DNA from 2 places in the Luteimonas yindakuii genome. Region 1 is predicted to be linked to the other one. Evidence: predicted binding sites of a transcription regulator. Region 1 holds the regulator's gene; the other holds the start of a gene.
The links. Region 1 encodes FliA, which starts transcription of late flagellar genes. Its sites were predicted from a motif close to TAAAGTTTNNCNNNCNNNGGCCGATAA; they were not measured.

Region 1 (7,393 bases):
GGTGGCGCCAGCGCCAGCGGTCGCCGCCATGGCGGCACCGGCCACACCGCGTGCCACGCCGCGCCGGGCCGCAGCTGCGGTCGCCGAACCCACGTCAGCCGCCAGGGCCCGCGACGCAGGCGACGAATTCGACGGCCCCGCCTTCGCCGAACTGCTGGCGCGCACGCGTCCGCCGGTGGCCCCGGTCGACGACCGCCCAGCCCCTGCACCCGAGCCGCCGGCGCCGGTGCTCGCCGCAGTCCCGACGCCGCCGGCGCCCGCCAGCGACGGCGAACTGGCGCGCATGCGCGACGAACTGGCGCAGATGCGCACCATGATCGAGCGCGAGATGGCCCGCCTCACCGACGAACGCCTGCGCGGCTCGCCGGTGCGCGCACAGATGATGGACCTGCTGGAGGACTACGGCTTCGATGCCGGCATCACCCGCGACGTGGTGCTGCAGATCCCCGCCGACACCCCTGAACACCGCGCCCGCGGGCTGATGCTGGGCCTGATCTCGCGCAAGCTGCCGATCTGCCCGGTCGATCCGCTGCACGAGGCCGGGGTGATCGCCCTGGTCGGTCCCACCGGCGCCGGCAAGACCACCACGATCGCCAAGCTGGCCGCGCTGTACGCCGCCCAGTACCAGCCGCGCGACGTCGCGCTGGTGACCACCGACACCGCGCGCATCGGTGGCCGCGAACAGCTGCACAGCTACGGCCGCCAGCTCGGCATCGCCGTGCACGAGGCCGACAGCGAGGCCAGCCTGCTGCAGCTGCTGCAGAAACTGCAGGACTACCGGCTGGTGCTGGTGGACACCGCGGGCCTGAGCCAGCGCGACCGCGCACTGGCCGGCCAGCTCAACTGGCTGCGCGCCGCGCGCCAGGTCCGCACGTTGCTGGTGTTGCCGGCCAACACCCACTTCGCCGACCTCGACGAAGTGGTGCGCCGCTTCGAGCACGCGCGCCCGCAGGGCGTGGTGCTGACCAAGCTCGACGAGACCAGCCGCCTCGGCAGCGCGCTGTCGGTGGTGGTCGACCACCAGCTGCCGCTGACCTGGACCACCGACGGCCAGCGCATCCCGGAAGACCTGAGCCGGGCCAATGCCGCCCATCTGGTGCTTCGCCTTGAAGATCTCCGCCGCGATGCCGATAAGCCCATGGCATCCGAGCATTCCGCCCCGGAGCACACCCATGCTGTCGCCTGAGACCCTGCCGCCGATGTCCGTCGCCGTCCCGCCCGCACTCCAGCCCGTGCGCACCCTCGCCGTCACCGGTGGCAAGGGCGGCGTGGGCAAGACCAACGTGTCGGCGAACCTGGCGATCGCGCTATCGGAGCTCGGCAAGCGCACGCTGCTGCTGGATGCCGACCTCGGCCTGGCCAATGTCGACGTGCTGCTGGGGCTCTCGCCGCGCCACACGCTGGCCGACCTCGTCGCCGGGCGCTGCAGCCTCGACGAGGTGATCCTGGAAGGCCCGTCGGGGGTGATGATCGTCCCCGCCGCCTCCGGCCGCCGGCACATGGCCGAACTCCGTCCCGCCGAACACGCAGGCCTGGTCAACGTCTTCAACGATCTGCAGCGCGACCTCGACATGCTGGTGGTCGATACCGCTGCCGGGATCACCGATTCGGTGCTCACCTTCTGCCAGGCCGCGCAGGACACGCTGGTCGTGGTCTGCGACGAGCCGGCCTCGATCACCGACGCCTATGCGCTGATCAAGGTGCTCGCGCGCGAGCGTGGCGTCGGCCAGGTACAGGTGGTCGCCAACATGGTGCGCAGCCCGCAGGAAGGCCGCGGCCTGTACGAGAAACTGTCGCGCGTGTGCGAGCGCTTCATCGGTGACGTGTCGCTGAACTATCTCGGCGCGGTGCCGCAGTGCGAGTGGCTGCGGATGTCGGTGCAGCGCCAGCAGGCCGTGGTGCGCGCCTATCCGGCGAGCCCGTCGGCGCGTGCGCTGACCGAGATCGCCCGCCGCACCGCCCGCTGGCAGGCGCCGACCGCGCCGCGCGGCCATGTCGAGTTCTTCGTCGAGCGGATGCTGCGCCAGGGAGTGCCGGCATGAGCATGGCCGCCCGCCACTACCAGGACATCCAGCGCAGCAACGCGCCCGATCCCATCGTCCAGCACGCCGAACTGGTGCGCCGTATCGCCCATCACCTGGCGGCGCGGCTGCCGGCCAGCGTGGAGATCGACGACCTCGTCCAGGCCGGCATGATCGGCCTGCTCGAGGCCTCGCGCAGCTATGACGCCGAACAGGGCGCGTCGTTCGAGACCTATGCCTCGATCCGCATCCGCGGTTCGATGATCGACGAGATCCGCCGCGGCGACTGGGTGCCGCGTTCCGTGCACCGCCGCGCACGCGAAGCCGCTGCAGCGATCCGCGCGATCGAGCAGGCCAGTGGCCGCGCCGCGGCCGCACAGGAAGTCGCCGACAAACTCGGGCTGCCGCTGGCCGACTACATGCGCCTGCTGGAGGACGCCGCGCGCGGCCAGGTGCTGAGCCTGGATTCGCATGTCGAGGACCATGGCGAGGTCGAGCCCGCGCGGCGCGGCGGCCCGACCCCGCAGGACGCGCTGGTGCGCGGCGAGTTCGGCCGCGAACTCGCCGCCGCGATCGGCCTGCTGCCGGAACGCGAGCAGCTGGTGCTGTCGCTGTACTACCAGCAGGAACTCAACCTCAAGGAGATCGGCGCGGTGCTCGGCGTCAGCGAATCACGCGTGTGCCAGATCCATGGCCAGGCGGTGGTGCGGCTGCGCGGGCGCCTGACCGCGTTCGAACTCGCGGACACCGGCATCGGCGACGACGACTGATGCCTACGGTTTTACTGGAGCCCCACTTTTGAACAAGAACATGCGCGTCCTGATCGTCGACGATTTCTCGACGATGCGCCGGATCATCAAGAACCTGCTGACCGACCTCGGCTTCAACAACACCGTCGAGGCCGAGGACGGCCACAGCGCGCTGGCGGTGTTGCGCCAGGACGCGGTCGAGCTGGTGATCACCGACTGGAACATGCCCGGCATGACCGGCATCGAACTGCTGCGCGCGATCCGCGCCGACGCCGCGCTGCGCGCCCTGCCGGTGCTGATGGTGACCGCGGAAGCCAAACGCGAGCAGATCATCGAGGCGGCACAGAACGGGGTGAACGGCTACATCATCAAGCCGTTCACCGCGCAGACCCTCGAGGAGAAGCTCAACAAGGTCTTCGAACGCCTCGGGGGCGGTGCTTGAACACGCCGGTGGTCGACGACATCCCGGTTGCACGCCTGCTGCAGGACGCACTCGACGCGCTCGAACGCGGCGACGAGGACGCCTGGCGCCAGCACGTGGATGCGATCGCCGCATCGCGCACGCATACGCTGGTCAACGGCCTCGGCCGCCTCGCGCGCGAACTCGAACAGGCGCTCGATGCCCTGCCCCCGGCGCCGTCCGGCGGCAACCTCGACGATGCCTGCGCGCGCCTCGACCATGTGGTGGCGATGACCGAAGAGGCCACGCACCGCACGCTCGACCTGATCGACGACAGCCGCGCGCTGGTCGCGCGCCTCAAGGACGGCCCGCTGGACGAGACCCAGGCCGGTACCGTGGAAGCGCTGCGCGACAACCTGCGCGAGATGGCGCTGGCGCAGAGCCACCAGGACCTGGGCGGGCAGATCATCCGCCGCGTCGCCTCGATCGTGCGTGGCGTGCACGAGGGCTTCGGCGAGCTCGGCCTGCCGCCGAAGGACGAGCCGGCCTGCGACGAACGCGGCCATGGCCCGGCCGTGCGCGGGCTGGATGCCGGCACCGTCGGCCAGAGCGACGCCGACGACCTGCTGTCGAACCTGGGCCTCTGACGCGGTGAACGCCTCGCCGGAAATCGCCGCCGACTTCGTGCTCGAAGCACGCGAGCTGCTCGACGACCTCGGCGGGCAGCTGGTCGCGCTGGAGCAGACGCCGGGCGACCGCGAACAGTTGAACGCGGTGTTCCGCGCGTTCCATACCCTGAAGGGTGGCGCCGGCTTCCTCGGCGTCACCCCGCTGGTGGAACTCTGCCACGCCGCCGAGGAGACCCTGGGCGCCGCGCGCAGTGGCCACGCCACGCTGGAGCCGCGCCATTTCGATGCGGCGCAACAGTCACTGGACTGGCTGCAGGCGATGGTCGACGCGATCGAGAACGGCGGCGACGTCCCGCGCGCCCCGGCCGCGGTGGTCAATGGTTTCTCGCTGGGTCCGGTCGCCACGGCGTCGGGGCTCGCCCCCGCCGCCAACGGCGAGATGATCGGCGACGACGAATTCGAAGCGCTGCTCGACCAGTTGCACGGCAATGCGGCACCGGGCGCGGGCAGTGCAGTTGCCAGTGGCGAACCGATCAGCGACGACGAGTTCGAGGCGCTGCTCGACCAGCTGCATGGCTCGGCGCCTCCCGGTGCGGCTGTGCCTGCCGCCGTGGCCACGCCGGCACCCCTGCGACCGCCGCCGGCGCCCGTCGCCGTGCCGCCCAGGCCCGCCGCGCCGCAACCGGCTAATGCATCGGCCAATGCCGAGCGCGAACACACCGTGCGCGTGGACACGCGACGCCTCGATGCGATCGTCGACCTCGTCGGCGAACTGGTGCTGGCGCGCAACCGCCTCAAGACCCTGCGTGCGCGGCTGCGCGACGAGGAACTCGACCGCGCCGTCAGCACGCTCGACAACGCCACCGCACGCCTGCAGGGCGCGGTCATGCATACGCGCATGCAACCGGTCGGCAAGGTGTTCTCGCGTTTTCCCAAGCTCGCCCGCGATGTCGCCCGCGCGCTCGACAAGGAAGTGGACCTCGAACTGGTCGGCGCCGACACCGAGCTCGACCGCAACCTCGTCGAGGCGCTGGCCGACCCGCTGGTGCACCTGGTGCGCAATGCCATCGACCACGGCATCGAAGCCCCTGCCCTGCGCGAGGCCACCGGCAAGTCGCGCGCCGGCCGGGTGCGGCTGATCGCCCAGCAGCAGGGCGATTACGTCGGCATCGAGGTGCAGGACGACGGTGCCGGCATCGACCCGGAACGCCTGCGCAGCAAGGCGCGGGAAAAGGGCCTGATCGATGCCGAATCCGCGGCGCGCCTGAGTCCGGAGGAATGCCTGCACCTGGTATTCATGCCCGGCTTCTCCACCCGCGGCGAGGTCAGCGACATCTCCGGCCGCGGCGTGGGCATGGACGTGGTGCAGTCGCGCATCCGCGAGCTGAGCGGGCAGATCCAGATCCATTCGGAACTCGGCCGTGGCAGCCGCTTCTCGCTGCGGGTACCGCTGACGCTGGCGATCCTGCCGACCCTGCTGGTGCAGGCCGCTGGCGACGCCTATGCCTTGCCGCTGGCGCGCGTGCAGGAAGTGCTGCATGCCCCGACCCATGCGGTGAACTGGTTCGATGGCCGTGCCGCACTCGACCGTCGCTCGCACACGCTGCCACTGCTCGATCTTCGCCACTGGCTGCGGCAGCCGGCGCCGGAGACGGCGTTGCTGACCATCGTGGTCCTGCAACGCGGCGATACCCGCTTCGGCCTGGTCGTGGACGAGGTCCGCGGCCGCGAGGAAGTGGTGATCAAGCCGCTGCCACGCGCACTGCGCGGCCTGCCCGGCTACGCCGGCGCCACCCTGATCGGTGACGGTCGCCTGGCGCTGATCCTCGACGTGGATGCGTTGAAAGGTCCGTGATTCGTGATTGGTAATTGGTGATTCGTGAGTGGCAAGGGCGGGCGACGTCCGTTCCGGTGATTCAGCTCTTCCGAACCACCCATCACGAATCACCAGTCACCGCGCCCGACTCAAGTCGCGCGCCCCTTCGCCGATATCGCCACCATGGATATCTTCAGCGTCATCGGACTCGTGCTCGCCGTGGTCGCCCTGCTGGGCGGCAGCGTCCTCAAGGGCGCGGGGCTGGCGGGGCTGTGGTCTCCCGCGGCCTTCGTCATCGTCATCGTCGGCACCGTGGCCGCGATCCTGCTGCACGCACCGCGCCCGGTCTTCAGCCGCGCGATGAAGATCTCGCGCTGGGTGCTGAAGCCGCCGGTGGCCGACCGCGCCGCGCTGATCGCCCAGCTGCTGGAGTGGAGCAACGTCGCCCGCCGCCAGGGCCTGCTGGGCCTGGAAAGCCACGTCGAATCGCAGACCGACCCGTTCCTGCGCAAGGGCCTGCAGATGCTGGTCGACGGCCTGGAGCCCGAAGCCATCCGCCACATGCTCGACATCGAGCTGCAGGGCGAAGAACACCACGACCTCGCCGCCGCCAAGATCTACGAGAGCATGGGCATCTATGCGCCGACTCTGGGCATCGTCGGCGCCGTGCTCGGCCTGATGGCGGTGATGCAGAACCTCGCCGATCCGAGCAAGCTCGGCCAGGGCATCGCCGCCGCGTTCACCGCCACCATCTACGGCATCGCCTCGGCCAACCTGCTGTTCCTGCCCTGCGCCGCCAAGCTCAAGAGCGTGATCGGCCGCCGCAGCGGCGAGCGCGAGCTGGTGATCGAAGGGCTGATCGCGATCGCCCAGGGCGAGAACCCGCGCAACATCGAAGCGCGCCTGGCCGGGTTCCTGCACTAGGCCATGGCACGTCGCAAACACCATGAAGAGCATGCCAATCACGAGGCCTGGGCGATCCCCTATGCCGACCTGATGACGCTGCTGCTGGCCTTCTTCGTGGTGATGTACGCGATCTCGTCGCTCAACGAAGGCAAGTACCGGGTGATGTCGGCATCGCTGGCGAACGCCTTCAACGGCACGCCGCGCACCATCGACCCGGTGCAGATCGGCGAGAGCGACCGCCGCGAATCCGACTTCGGCCGCCCCACGCCGATTCCCAGCGGAGCCCGCCGCGGCCCGCAGGCGGTGTCGCCGGTGCTCGATTCGCCGCTGCAGCCGATGCTCGAATCCAAGATGCGCAGTGACCGCACCGGCGAAGGGCTGGACGCCGCTGCGCTGGAGACGTCGCGCAAGCAGCTGGCACGCATCGCCATGCAGCTCGAGGATGCACTGTCGGAACTGGTGCGTGCGCGGATGATCACCATCCACCGCACGGATCTGTGGCTGGAAGTCGAGATCAACAGCGACATCCTGTTCCCGACCGGATCGGCGTCGCTGGATCCGTCCGCACAGGGGCTGATGACGAAGCTGGCCGGGCTGCTGCGGGACTCGCCCAATCCGATCCGCGTCGAGGGCTACACCGACGACCGGCCGATCCGCACGATGCAGTTTCCGTCGAACTGGGAACTGTCGGCCGCGCGTGCGGCCAGCGTCGTGCATCTGTTCGTGCGCGAGCAGCTGGCCCCCGAACGCCTGGTCATGGTGGGCTACGGCCAACATCGCCCCAAGGCCGACAACGCCACCGACGCCGGCCGCAATGCCAACCGCCGCGTGGTGCTGATGGTGCTGGCCGCACCCGATGCCGCAGGGGCACG
Region 2 (7,393 bases), 120 kb from region 1:
GCTTCGCTCGGTGCCGCCACGCGTGCTCGTCAATGAGACAAAACTCGGGTTGTCGGACGGCGTTTCGCCCTCGCGATCGATGGTGCGCGTTCACCAGGTCGGTTATTTCCATTCGCTGTTGACCAACGAGGCATCAACGCGCTGTCTGGAAACCCTGCATGAGGATCCGGAGATCGTGTTCTCCGGTTGTGACCAACTTTTTCCACTCGCATCGAGGGACGGACCCAGCTGGCCGCTGCTGCCGCTGGCGCAATCACGGATGGCCGACCACATCGGCATCAGTACGCTGGTCGTTACCCGGGATCACAAACTGGTCCTCTGGACCCAGGGCAGCAACGCGCAGCACAGCAGACAGCAGCTCGTCTCCACCGGCTCGGGTTCCTGCGATTGGGATGACCGGACCGGGGATGACCTGAAGGCCACCTTGGTGAGGGCCATGGAACGCGAATTCGTCGAAGAGTCCCTTGGCGGAGGCACCGCGCCGGAGTTTCAGCGCGAGACACGCGTCTTGGGTTTCTTCCGCTGGCTGACGCGCGGCGCCAAGCCCGAGTTCACCGGGATCACCTGGGTCGACCTCGATGCGCACTCATTGCGACCGAATATCTCCGAGGTCACCAGGCGTCACCGCGCGCAGCTATGCCATGACGTCGGCACCATGGAGCGGCTGCGCCTGGTCCTCGACAACCTGCTGCAGAACCAGCAAGGGTCGGTTTCCTTCTGGGCCAATGTTCTCGCGGTGCGCGAAGCCATCAACGAAGCGCCCGAGGAAATGAGATCGTTCCTGCGCTTGCCGGGTTGATCGCCGGCAGTGGGTTCGGCCGCCCGATCCCGGCAGCTCGCGCCGCTGCGGCAAACGGATGCCGTGCCCTCAGTGGTCCATGAAGCCTTCCCCCGGCAGGCGCGCCGAGCGGCCGCTGAGCAGTTCGAACTCGGCGATATCGTGCGAGCAGAAGACGTCGATGTCGCGTGCGTCGCGGCATAGCGCGCGCAGACGGTCCTGGTTGTGCAGGCGCGCGTCGCGGTCGAGTTCCATCATCCACTGGTAGAAGCGCAGTCCAGGCGGGCAGCCGGGCGTGGCCTCCATCTCGCCGATGTGGAAGTACGCGTCGGCCGCCAGGAACTTCCAGCGTTCACCGGCATCGATGGCGATGCCCGCATGGCCGTGGGTGTGCCCGGGCAATGGCACGAGCAGGATCTCCGGCGGCAGCCCGTCGGGGGAGCGCACGCCTTCGAAGCCGTGCCACCGGCCACCGCTGTCGGGTTCGTAGGTGCGCCAGCGTGGTTGGCTCGACCATTGCTGCGGCCGGAAGCGCTGGCGATCGAGCCAGCTGCGTTGCTGTAGCGCGTGCTCGCGCTCGCGGGCGAGCATGTGGACCGTGGCACGCGGGAAATCGTCGAGCCCGCCGGCGTGGTCGAAATCGAGATGCGACAGCAGGATGTGGCGCACATCGGCAGCGTTGAAACCAAGGCGTTCGACCTGCCGCACCGCGGTCATCTGCTCGCGGAATTCCGGGCGCAGCAGGGTCAGGAAGAACCGGCTGAGCCGGGTCTTCGGGTCGGCGACGTCGAGCAGGCCAAAGCCGGTATCCACCAGCACCAGGCAGTCCGGTGTTTCCACCAGCAGGCAATGGCAGGCCAGGTGACCGCGCTCGAGCACGGTGCGCGAGCGCCCATCCATCAGGCGGCCGCCCAGCGGGCAGGTGGAGATGCAGTTGAGGTGGTGCACGCGGATTGCCATGGCCCGCTCCCGCAAGCGAAAGGCCGAGCATGGGCGCGTGCAGGTCGGCTTGCGGTGAACCGGCGTGGCACACGCTGGCTCCAGGTCCACTTTGCCCGGTCCTGTCCGCCATTCCATCTCGGACTGTTCACGCCGGGGGCGGGAGAGTGCATCTCCCCCCGTTGCGGAGATCCATCATGACCACCGAAGCGCACGAACACCTGCTCGACTGGCTGCGCGATGCGCATGCGATGGAGCTGCAGGCCGAGAGCATGCTCAAGGCGCAGGCCGGACGTATCGAGAACTATCCGAAGCTGAAGGCGCGGATCGAGGAGCACCTGCAGGAAACGCTGGGCCAGCAGCAGTTGCTGCAACAGTGCATCGAGCGCCTCGGTGGCTCCACCTCGGCGGTCAAGGACACCATGGGCAAGATCGCCGCGATGGGCCAGGCCATCGGCGGCATGACCGTGTCCGACGAGATCGTGAAGGGCTCGATGGCCAGCTACGTGTTCGAGAACATGGAGATCGCCTCGTACACCACGCTGATCGCCGCCGCCGGCGCGGTCGGCGACACGCAGACGCAGCGTGCCTGCGAGCAGATCCTGCAGCAGGAAATCGCCATGTCCGAGTGGCTGCTCGAGCACCTGCCGGAAACCACCCGCGAGTTCCTGGCGCGCTCGGAAGCACCGGGCGTCACCGCGAAGAAGTAACCGCCCCAGGCGGACTCATATGCCCGTGTCGCGTCCCGGCGTCAGGCCGCGGACGCGGCAGGCGTCCAGCTCGGCTGGACCCGGTCGCGTCCCGCGGCCTTGGCCAGATAGAGGCAGCGGTCGGCCTCGCAGAGCAGACGGCTCAGGTTGTCCTGCGGCGTGGCCATGGTGATGCCGATGCTCACCGTCACCCGCACTTCCTCCTCGTTGACCATGATCTGCAGCGTGTCGATCCGGTGGCGCAGGCCCTCGAAGTAGGCGTGCGCATCGTCGCGCGCGAGCCCCGGCACCAGCATGCAGAACTCCTCGCCGCCGAAGCGCGCCACCAGGTCCTGCGGCCGCGCATGGCCGGCCACGGCGGCCGCGATCGCACGCAGCGCCTGGTCGCCGGCGTCGTGGCCCCAGGTGTCGTTGATGTGCTTGAAATGGTCGATGTCGAGCATCGCCACGGTGACCGCTTCGCCTTCCGCCAGCAGCTTCGCCAGCATCCGTTCGCTCTGTTCGAGGAAGTGGCGACGGTTCGGCAGGCCGGTGAGGAAATCCCGCGTGGCGAGATCCTGCAGGCTGCCGATCAGCTCGAGCTGGTCGATGTTCTGCGAGACGCGGCAGAAGAATTCCTCGCGCGAGAACGGCTTGCGCAGGAAGTCGTTGGCGCCGTTCTTGAGGAAATGCGCGACCAGGCCCGGATCCTCATTGCCCGACACGCCGATCACCGCAAGCCGGTCGCGGGTGCGCACGCTGCGCATGCGCCGCGCCAGTTCGATGCCCTGCATGCCGGGCATCTCCTGGTCGACCACGGCCAGCCGGATCGTCGAATCCGCCTCCAGCGCGGCGAGTGCGGCGTCGCCATCGGCGGCCTCCACCACGGTGTAGCCATAGAGTTCGAGCAGCGCGGCCGCGTAGGCCCGCGCCGAGGAAGAGTCGTCCACCACCAGCGCCGAGACCCGCCGGTTGCGTTCCAGGCGCTGCACCAGCCACAGCAGGTAGTCGAGGCTGCCCGGCGCGTTCTTGAGCACGAAGTCGATGATCTGCCGGCGCAGCACGCGCCGCCGCAGGTCCTCGTCATAGACGCCGCTGACCACCACCGTCGGCAGGCCGCGATCGAGGAAGAAGTCCACCACCGCGTCGCGGTTGCCATCCGCCAGCACCAGCCCGGTCAGGGCGAGGAACCAGTCGTCGTGCGACTCCAGCGCGTCGCGGGCTTCGGCGAGGGTGGCCGCCACCGTGACCGGCAGCCCGAGCTTCTGTTCGATGGCCTCGGCCACCATCCGCGTATAGCTGCGCGAGTTCTCCACCAGCAGGATGCGTTGCGGCAGCGCCGCCGAGGGCGGTCGCAGAGGGAGGACGTGCATGCCGCGGGGTCCGGATCGTCGCAGGGTTCGCAGCCGCTATCGGCCGTGCCCGGCCGGACTTGAGCCCGGCGCCACCGTGCGTCGTATCCTCCGCGCTCCATTCGCGGAGGGTCGGCCATGCGGCGGTATTCGGAACGGTTCCTGGTGGTGTACTCGGGTGCGTTGACGGTGGCGCTGGCCGCCATCCTGCTGACCGGCGCGCGTGAAACCCGCACCGCGACGTTCGACGAAATCGATGTGCAGCGGATCAACGTGCGCGAACCCGACGGAACATTGCGGATGACCGTATCCGGGCGCGAACGCTTCCCCGGCGGGATCGTCAAGGGTCGCGAGTTCCCGTTCGACCGCGGCGTGGCGGGAATGATCTTCTACAACGACGAAGGCACCGAGACCGGCGGGCTGGTGTTCCGCGGCGAGGCGGGCGAGGACGGCAGGCCGGTGACCACCGGGCACCTCAGTTTCGATCCCTACCACCGCGATCAGGCGCTAGGGCTGAGCGTGCGGCAATTCGGCGGTGGCTACGAATCCGGCCTCACCATCAACGACGTCGGCGACACGCCGATCGAGGAGCTGTTGCAGGCCATGGAGCGCATCCGTGCGCTGCCCAAGGCCGAGCGGGCCGCCGCCCAGCAGGAATTCGCCGCGGGCGCGCAGCCGCTGGTGCCGCGGCTGTTCGTGGGTCGCACGCATGACGGCATGGCCGCGCTGCAGTTGCGCGACGGCGACGGCAAGACCCGGCTGCAGTTCCGCGTCGACGAGGACGGAGCGGCGAGGATCGACTTCCTCGATGCGGGCGGGCGCGTGCAACGCACGCTGCGTGCCGATGATGCCGGCGCGGCCGGGGACGCCGCGGGCAGCGACGCCTGACCGGCGCTGCCGGCGCGCCGGAACGCATGCGGGCCGCTCGGTTGCGATCCGCTGAGCGCCGGGCCGATCCCCTCACGGGGCAGGCGAGCCGCCCTGGGGGGTGTCGATCAGGTCGGCCAGTTCGAAGCCGTGCTCGCGGGCGGTGGCGAGGTAATCCTCGCGGGTCACCGCGTCGATCCGCGGCTCGCGCGCCAGCAGCCACAGATATTTGCGGTCCGGGCTGCCGACGAGGCTGATGCGGTACTCCGGGTCCAGCCGCAGGATCCAGTAGTCGCCCTTGGTGAAGGGAATCCAGCGCAGGCCGTCGGGCAGGAAGCTCACCTTGAGCCGGCTGTTGGTGTCGTCGACCGGAGTCGCCTCGCCGATGGCTTCCTGCGGCTCGCCCTTGCCGTCGATCGCCCGGTTGGCCACGCGCACCTTGCCGTCGTCCTGAAGGCTGTAGGTGGCGGTGATGTCGCGGTAGTCCTCGGGCTCGTGGCGCATTGGCAGGCGGGCGATCTCGTACCAGGTACCGAGGTACCGCTGCAGGTCGACCGACGGCACGGTGGCGGGTTCGTCGTGGTGGCTCATCAGGAGTTCTCTTGTGGGGAACGCCCTGTCTAGGCCATCCCGGGTGAACCGGCCGCATGCATCGGCCGATCTCCCGCCCTCGATGTGATGGCCGCGGCAACGGGTTGGAGGCGCCGCCGCGCTAACGTGAAGGCATCGGGCATGGCCCTGGATTGAACGAGGTTGTCGCTATGAAGATCTGGATCCAAGCGCTGGCAGCGGGCGTGATCCTGACCGGCTGCTCGGCCGAACGCTGGGCCGAACGCGACGCGGTGGTGGCATGCGAACGCATGCTTGCGCAGGTGTTGGCCGATTCCGGCTCGGCGGTGATTCCCGAGCCGCAGGCGCAGGCGGCCGAAGGCGACGACGGCTTCCTGGTGACGTGGCCTGCCGGCAGCGGCCTGCGGGTGGCAGGGGCCGAAGGCGGCGCCTTGCGCGAAGCCACGGCACGCTGCCACTTCGGCCTGCAGGGCGACGTCGAATGGCTGGAGCTGGACGGAGAACGCGTCTTCGATCCGCTCACCGGCCAGGACGCGGCCCGCGAGCAGCGGCGGGACGCCACCGGCGACGACGCCACGCCTGCCGGCCAGTAACCCTGCGGAGCAGTGCAACGCGCACCGGCTGAACGACCTTCAGCCTGGGCCGGTGCGCAAGCACCAGGCACAGGCCGGTCGCCGGTCGCGATCGCCGACAATGGGCGGATGATGGATTCCGCTACCGCCGCCGCCGCTCCGACGCCTGCCGATACGCCTGTGCCCACCGACACCCCCGCCCGCGTCCTGACCGAGGCGATGAAGGACGGGGTGCGCCAGGCCTACCAGCGGCTGCAGGAGAACACCCCGGGATTCAGTCCGCGGCGCGCGCAGCGGCAGATGATCGGCATTGCCTCGCGCGCGCTGGCCACCAGCGGTGGCGTGGCCGCGATCCAGGCTCCCACCGGCGTCGGCAAGAGCCTCGGCTACCTCAGCGCCGGCGTCCCGATCGCGCTCGCCAGCCAGCGCAAGCTGGTGATCAGCACCGGCACCGTGGCGCTGCAGTCGCAATTGTTCGATCGCGACATCCCCGCCTTCCTCAAGGCCACGGGACTGGAAGCGCGGGTCGCGCTGGCCAAGGGCCGCACCCGCTACCTGTGCCCGCGCAACGCGCTGGAGCTGCATGCCGGCCCCGGCCAGGCGTCGATGTTCGGCGACATGCCGGCGGAGGAGGGCGAGCGCCTCTACGACCGCCCGCCGACGGTGCTGGAGATCGACGCCGCCGGCCGGCTGCTCGAGGCGTTGGCCGACCGCTCGTGGGACGGCGACCTCGACGACGCGGCGACACCGGTGTCGCCGGCCCTGCGTGGCCACATCACCACGCCCGCATCCGGCTGTGCCGGCAGGCGCTGCAGTCACGCCGCGCAGTGCCCGGTGCTGCGCGCGCGTCAGAACGTGCGCGAAGCGCAGGTGGTGGTGACCAACCACGCATTGCTGCTCTCGTCGCTGACCCTGGGCGAGATCGAGAACGGCCAGCCGCTGCTGGCGCCCCCGGGCGAGATGCTGCTGGTGCTCGACGAAGCGCACCACCTTCCCGGCGTGGCCATCGACCAGGGGGCGGCACGCATCGACCTGGGCGAGGCCGCGCGCCAGGTGCGGCGCATGGAGGGCCTGATCGCCAGTGCCTACCGCACGCTGGACAAGGACACCATCGGTCGCCTGCTGCCTGGCGACGTGATCGAGCTGGCCGCGCGGCTGGCGAAGGCACTGAAGGCGTTCCGCAACGAGCTCGAACAGGCCTGGACTCCGGAACCCGGCGATCGCGAGCCGCTGTGGCGCGCGCCGATGGGGCGGCTGCCCGACAGCTGGATGCCGTCGATCGAAGCGCTCGCTGACGACACCCGCGAGCTCTACAACTGGGTGCATGCGGCGCAGCAGGCCGCGTCCAAGGGCAAGCCCGACGAACCCCTGCGCGAACGCCTGCTGCGCACGCTCGGCCCGGTGGTCGAGGCGATGGCGCAGCAGGATGCGCTGTGGGCAGGCTGGCGCCGCGAGGACCATGACGGCCAGCCGCCGATGGCACGCTGGATGGCGATGGACCGCGACGGCGAGCTGCACTGCCACGCCTCGCCGGTGTCGGCAGCACAGGTGTTGCGTTCGCTGGTGTGGCGCGAAGTGGATGCGGTGGTGATGACCAGCGCCACGCTGGCGGCGGGACATGATTTC

Region 2: E5843_RS06510 (GGDEF domain-containing protein) is a predicted target of FliA. The motif match lies at 3,816-3,842, and genes of this name have one in related genera.

What each region holds. Positions count from the first base shown of each region.
Region 1 covers NZ_CP039383.2:1,544,402-1,551,794, reverse strand. The annotation lists gene flhF (flagellar biosynthesis GTPase FlhF) at 1-1,186, shown strand, start outside; gene E5843_RS07095 (P-loop NTPase) at 1,173-2,042, shown strand; gene E5843_RS07090 (RNA polymerase sigma factor FliA) at 2,039-2,791, shown strand; gene cheY (chemotaxis response regulator CheY) at 2,820-3,212, shown strand; gene E5843_RS07080 (protein phosphatase CheZ) at 3,209-3,817, shown strand; gene E5843_RS07075 (chemotaxis protein CheA) at 3,822-5,654, shown strand; gene E5843_RS07070 (flagellar motor protein) at 5,799-6,539, shown strand; gene motD (flagellar motor protein MotD) at 6,543-7,393, shown strand, end outside.
Region 2 covers NZ_CP039383.2:1,422,435-1,429,827, forward strand. The annotation lists gene E5843_RS06495 (hypothetical protein) at 1-799, shown strand, start outside; gene E5843_RS06500 (MBL fold metallo-hydrolase) at 869-1,738, opposite strand; gene E5843_RS06505 (ferritin-like domain-containing protein) at 1,915-2,427, shown strand; gene E5843_RS06510 (GGDEF domain-containing protein) at 2,469-3,779, opposite strand; gene E5843_RS06515 (hypothetical protein) at 3,897-4,646, shown strand; gene E5843_RS06520 (lipocalin family protein) at 4,719-5,216, opposite strand; gene E5843_RS06525 (hypothetical protein) at 5,387-5,788, shown strand; gene dinG (ATP-dependent DNA helicase DinG) at 5,897-7,393, shown strand, end outside.